Regions from separate parts of the Pseudoalteromonas sp. 2CM41L genome, predicted to be linked through region 1. Evidence: predicted binding sites of a transcription regulator. Region 1 holds the regulator's gene; the other holds the start of a gene.
What was found. The regulator sigma-54, encoded in region 1, starts transcription at its own class of promoters, with help from an activator protein. The targets are predictions, from matches to a motif close to GTTGGCACGNNNNTNGNNT.
Positions count from the first base shown of each region.

Region 2: a site for sigma-54 is predicted at 1,174-1,192, ahead of MTF64_RS18845 (DUF1328 family protein). Genes of this name have one in related genera too.

Region 1 is NZ_JALNTN010000006.1:160,711-163,862, forward strand. It holds gene lptA (lipopolysaccharide transport periplasmic protein LptA) at 1-93, shown strand, start outside; gene lptB (LPS export ABC transporter ATP-binding protein) at 90-815, shown strand; gene MTF64_RS10140 (RNA polymerase factor sigma-54) at 885-2,384, shown strand; gene hpf (ribosome hibernation promoting factor) at 2,412-2,699, shown strand; gene MTF64_RS10150 (PTS sugar transporter subunit IIA) at 2,704-3,152, shown strand, end outside.
Region 2 is NZ_JALNTN010000023.1:18,424-21,575, reverse strand. It holds gene oadA (sodium-extruding oxaloacetate decarboxylase subunit alpha) at 1-448, opposite strand, end outside; gene MTF64_RS18850 (OadG family transporter subunit) at 458-703, opposite strand; gene MTF64_RS18845 (DUF1328 family protein) at 1,232-1,405, shown strand; gene MTF64_RS18840 (hypothetical protein) at 1,458-1,649, shown strand; gene MTF64_RS18835 (YcxB family protein) at 1,806-2,273, shown strand; gene csrA (carbon storage regulator CsrA) at 2,324-2,515, opposite strand; gene MTF64_RS18825 (aspartate kinase) at 2,605-3,152, opposite strand, start outside.

The DNA.
Region 1 (3,152 bases):
AAAGACGAAAACTCCACGGATCGTGTCCACACAATTTTAGTGCCTGTTGAAGCAAAAATTAAAGAAAAAACAGGTAACGAAGGTCAACCATGAGCACCTTAAAAGCAGAACTATTAGCAAAAAGCTATAAAGGCCGCCAAGTTGTAAAAAATGTAGGCCTTGAAGTAGAAGCCGGCAGCATTGTTGGCTTATTGGGCCCTAATGGCGCAGGTAAAACCACCACCTTTTACATGATTGTAGGGTTAGTACCTAGCGACAAAGGTAAAATTTCTATTGATGATAACGACATTACGTTATTACCTATGCACAGCCGCGCCCGCTTAGGCATTGGCTATTTGCCGCAAGAGTCATCAATATTTAGAAAGCTGACAGTTTATCAAAACCTAATGGCTATTTTAGAAACGCGTAAAGAGCTCAATAAAGCCGCGCGAGAAGAAACGCTTAACAACTTACTTGATGAATTTAGTATTCAGCATATTCGCGATAGCCAAGGTATGGCGCTTTCTGGTGGTGAACGCCGCCGTGTAGAAATTGCCAGAGCACTGGCAGCGAACCCCAAATTTATTTTATTGGATGAGCCTTTTGCTGGTGTTGATCCGATTTCAGTGTTAGATATAAAGAAAATAATAGAACATCTTAAAAACCGTGGCATTGGCGTATTAATTACCGATCACAATGTAAGAGAAACCCTTGATGTTTGTGAAAAAGCCTACATTGTTTCTCATGGGGAGCTAATTGCATCTGGTACCCCAGAACACGTATTAAATGACAAAACTGTACGCGATGTTTATTTAGGCGAGCAATTTAGGCTGTAACATTTAAGCCACACCTACAAGCATCTGCTAATATTAATTATAACAACATAAAAGGATTGTTAGAGATACATGAGGCAATCATTACAGCTGCGCATGGGCCAGCAACTTACAATGACTCCACAATTGCAACAAGCGATTCGCTTGCTGCAGCTCAGTACATTGGATCTCCAGCAAGAAATACAAGAAGCACTTGATAGCAACCCGCTATTAGAAGTAGAAGAGCAAGATTACACGGAAGAGTCGGCTGGAAAAAATGAACAAAAAGCAGATACGGATGATGTAACCGTAAGCGCATCGGCTGACGATACAACCAGCGAGTACGAGCAAGACAGTGGCGAAGCTTTAAATAAAGACACCGTTAGCGATGATATGGCAATGGATGTAACTTGGGATGAGTACATGAGCGCAGCCCCTGCGGCATCCTCAGGCCCAATGCCAGAAGATGAGTCTATTTATCAAGGTGCCTCTACTGAAACGCTACATGAGTATTTAATGTGGCAGCTTCAGCTTACTCCTTTTAGCCCAACTGACGAAGCCATTGCTATTGCCATTGTAGAAGCTGTAGATGACTCGGGTATTTTAACGCTAAGTTGCGAAGAAATTTTAGAAAGCTTTAACCAAGAAAACGATGACGAAGTTGAAGTTGAACTTGATGAAATAGAAGCCGTTTTAAAACGTATTCAGCTATTTGACCCTGTAGGTATAGCCGCGCGCAGTTTACAAGAGTGCTTGTGCATTCAGCTAAACCAGTTTGATAAAGACACCCCTTTTATAGAACAAACTAAAATGATCTTAACCGATCACATTGATCTATTAGCGGCACGCGACTATCGTACATTAATGAAAAAGACTAAGCTTAAAGAAGACGAGCTTAAAGAGGTCATGACCCTAATACATACCCTCAACCCAAAACCTGCAGATACAATAGTAAGGGAAGAGTCGGAGTATGTAATACCGGATGTGTCGGTTAAAAAAATAAAAGGCCGCTGGGTGGTAGAGCTAAATCCAGATAGCATGCCAAAAATACGCGTAAATAGTCAGTACGCAGCTATGTCACGTACCGTAAAATCAAGTGGTGATAGCCAGTTTATTCGCTCTCACTTACAAGAAGCTAAATGGTTTATAAAAAGCCTTGAAAGCAGAAACGACACGCTGCTCAAAGTAACAAACTGTATTGTAAAACAGCAACAGGCATTTTTTGAACATGGCCCCGAAGCCATGAAGCCAATGGTTTTAAACGATGTTGCTGAAATGGTAGAAATGCATGAATCGACAATTTCGCGTGTTACCACGCAAAAATATATGCATACGCCACGTGGTATTTTTGAGCTTAAGTATTTTTTCTCAAGCCACGTAAGCACTGAAAACGGCGGAGAGTGTTCATCAACCGCAATACGTGCCCTAATTAAAAAGCTAATTGCCGCGGAAAACTCAGCTAAACCATTGAGTGATAGTAAAATTGCGGATATATTGGCAGAGCAAGGAATTAAAGTAGCTAGACGCACAATAGCAAAATACCGTGAATCGCTAGCTATTCCACCGTCAAATCAGAGAAAGAGTTTGATATAAGACGTAAAAAACAAAGAGGAAATGCTTATGCAACTAAACCTAACTGGTCGTCACGTAGAAGTAACTGATTCACTTAGAGACTATGTAAATAATAAATTTGCAAAGCTAGAAAGGCACTCAGATCATATTAGCAATGTGCATGTCATTCTCGATGTAGAAAAACTCAACCAAAAAGCAGAAGCGACTATTCATGTAAGTGGCGCAGATTTATTTGCCTCAACAGAGCACCAAGATATGTATGCCGCTATAGACTCGTTGATTGACAAGCTCGATCGTCAAGTCATAAAACATAAAGAGAAGCTTGCTAGACACTAATATTATGAAATTAAGTACATTAGTATGCCAGGACTGCAGCAAAGCTGCGGTCCTTTTTAGTAGTAAAAAAAGAATTTTAGAGTTTATCAGTGAGCTAGCTCATGAAAAGCTCCCCTACTTACCACAACAAGATATTCTTAATGCGCTGGCAAGCAGAGAAAAGCTAGGCAGTACTGGTATTGGCCGGGGTATCGCCATTCCTCATGGCAGAATGGGTGGCGTAGAAGAGCCGCTGGCTTTAGTACTTGTTAGCGACACGCCTGTTAACTTTGATGCTATTGATAACTGCCCTGTTGATATTTTTGTTGCACTCATCGTACCAGATGGCGATAACCAACAGCACCTAAAGACTCTGGCAACCATAGCTGATAAACTGAGCAACAAAGAATTTTGTAAACAGCTGCGTAGTGCTAAAACCGATGCAGAGCTGTATCAAGTAATTGTTGATCAATC
Region 2 (3,152 bases), on a different contig from region 1:
CTGGGCTTACAGTATAAGAAATAGTGCCTTGCGCGTGTGCTCCTACTTTTACAGCCGCTTTAATTGCCGTTTCTAAGTTACGTACATCGTTCATGGCGTCAAAAATACGAAATACATCTACACCATTTTTGTGGGCACGCTCTACAAACTTTTCTACCACGTCATCGGCATAGTGGCGGTAACCCAATAAATTTTGCCCGCGCAATAGCATTTGTTGTTTAGTATTAGGCATTGCTTTTTTAAGGGCACGAATACGCTCCCACGGATCTTCACCTAAATAACGAATACACGAATCAAACGTAGCGCCGCCCCACGACTCAATAGACCAATAACCGGCATCATCAAGTTTGTTAGCAATAGGGAGCATGTCATCTAAGCGCATACGGGTTGCAAGTAAAGACTGATGAGCATCGCGTAAAACAAGTTCTGTTAATTTTAATTTAGCCATGTGTGCCTCTTATTTATTATTTGATTTGTACTGAGCAATGGCAGCACTAATAGCAGCGATGTGCTCGTTTGGCACACCTTGAGATTTTAAAGATGGTGATTTAACCGGTATTGCAACTTCAGCCTCGTCAAAACGAGCAACCAAGTTAGACATGAGTGACACAGCACCAATCAATATTGAAAGAAATACAAACACGCCCACCATGCCCGTCAGCATCAAGCTACCTGCGGTTGTGAGTACAGCTCCTATATCCATTTTTCTCCCCCTGCACTATATAGCGATATAAAAAACCGCTTTATTTAAATAATTATTCACCGAATGATAACAAAACTTTTAACTTTGTCCACCACCTGTCAATTGGTAAAACCAATTAAAATTAAACTAACATACAGTCACAATAGTTAACATAGCTAATACTGGGTTAAATTGGCTTAGATATAGATGATAAAAATAACCGTTATAGGCAAAGGTTATATGGTTAAACCCAAAACAACTTAAAAACCATAAAAAATAGTAAGTTAAACGGCAGGTAAAAAATCAGTTTGGGCTAAAATGTAAATTGGTCTTACCAAGACTAGTAAAGCAGCGCGCAAAAAATATTTATTTTTTTACTCTCTTTACAATAGTGTGAATAAGTTACATCGTTAAACGTAAAACTTACCAATCCTAGATTTACAACCTTCGCTCAAAAAACCATAACATATTGAAAATTAATAAAATTAAACTCTGGCACGCAACTGGCATTATTACTTTCGAACGAATTTGATAACCAAGGAGAAAACAATGTTACGCTGGACAATTACATTTTTAGTTATTGCTTTAATCGCTGCAGTGTTAGGTTTTGGTGGTATCGCAGGTGCCGCAGCTGGTATAGCAAAAATTATATTCTTTATCTTTTTAGTACTTTTAGTGATTTCTTTAGTTTCAGGTGCGCTGCGCGGTAAATCGCCCAGGTAGCTACTAACATACTTAAAACACTAAACAATCAACATATACAAGGAATTACATTATGAACACAACAACTTTAAAAGCAGCACTAATCGCCGTATTTGCAGGTTTCTTTATGATGGGTTGTGAAGACAACCACGCAGAAGAAGCAGGTGAGCGTATTGATGAAGCAGTAACTGACGTGCAAAACTCTGTTGAAGATGCATGTGAAAATGTTAAAGAAGGCGTTAACGCAGAAGAAACTAACTGTTAATCTGTTTGGTAACGTAAAAAACGGCTTTTAATAAGCCGTTTTTTTGTGCGCTAACAAAAAGCGGCTTCTAACTCTTATAATGCATAGCCTACATTAACGGGTGTGATTTTTACGCTAGCTTGTTAAAATAGCGAAAACTATTACTTATTAGCAATTATGGCACTGACCACCACATACACACTCGATAAACCCTACTACTACGAATGCTTTGACGAGTCCCACTCTTATAGTAAAGCAGCCAAGCCAAAGTATTTTTTGCTGGCATTACTGGTGTGCTTAGGTTTAATTAGTATTTACGCTATGGACGATCATTACCTAGGTACATTTTTAATAATGCTAGGTGTATTAGAATGCGTTGCCTTTTATTACCGCAGGCCTTGGTGGGTTACGCGCCAAATGTTTAGTCGTGCTTCGGGCTCAACGGTTACTCTTTCGTTTACCGATGACGCTATTAGCACCGAAAACCACTATAAAAGCCATACATTTAAGTGGGCAGAAATAACCCATATTATTAAAACTAACCACGGCTACTTAGTGCACCATAATAAAGGTATGCAATATATTTCTAGCAGTGTATTAACCGATGAAATGCGCGATTTTATAAACAAAAAAGCCACTCAGTGAGTGGCTTTTGGTATAGCTAAGTGCATTACTCAGCTAAGTATACGTGTTGATTAAGCATTGCCCGGATTAGGGTTAGACTTTTCAGCTTGTATACGCATGTAAATCTCTTCACGATGCACTGAAACGTCTTTAGGTGCGTTAACACCAATTCGAACTTGATTTCCTTTAACACCTAATACAGTAACAGTTACTTCGTCACCAATCATTAGGGTTTCACCTACTCTACGAGTTAGTATTAGCATTCTCTTGCTCCCATGTTCCAATAAATTATAAGATTCCGCTTGACCATTTTAATGAAAAATTGATTGAAAAGTAAGTAAAAACTCCCAAACTATCCATTTTCTGTTAAAAATTCTGAGTGTAACGCTCTTACTGCTAGTTCTAAATACTTCTCGTCGATTAAAACCGATACCTTGATTTCAGACGTCGATACTAAAACTATGTGTATGCCTTCTTGCGCCAATGCATCAAAAAATTGATGCGCTACACCACTGTGAGACTTCATTCCTATGCCAACAGCCGACACTTTTGCAACTGTTGTATCACTAGAAATGCTATCAGCCTGCAGATTTACCTGTTGTTGAGTTAGTAAATCGTGTGCTTGCAAATAGTCATTTGAATGCACAGTAAAAGCATAGTCTATTTTTTCAAAGTTATGATTAACTTGACTAATCATATCTATTTCGATGCCATTTTCTGCAAAAAGTTTCAAAATTTTTGTAAGAGAATGAACACAGTATGGTACGCCATGTACCTTTATCAAGCATTCGTCACGATTAAACGCAATCCCCGACACAACCTTTGTTGGCATATCGCTCTCCTCAAAACTTATTAGCGTTCCTTCATCGGGCTCAAAACTCGAAAGTACCCTTAGCGGCA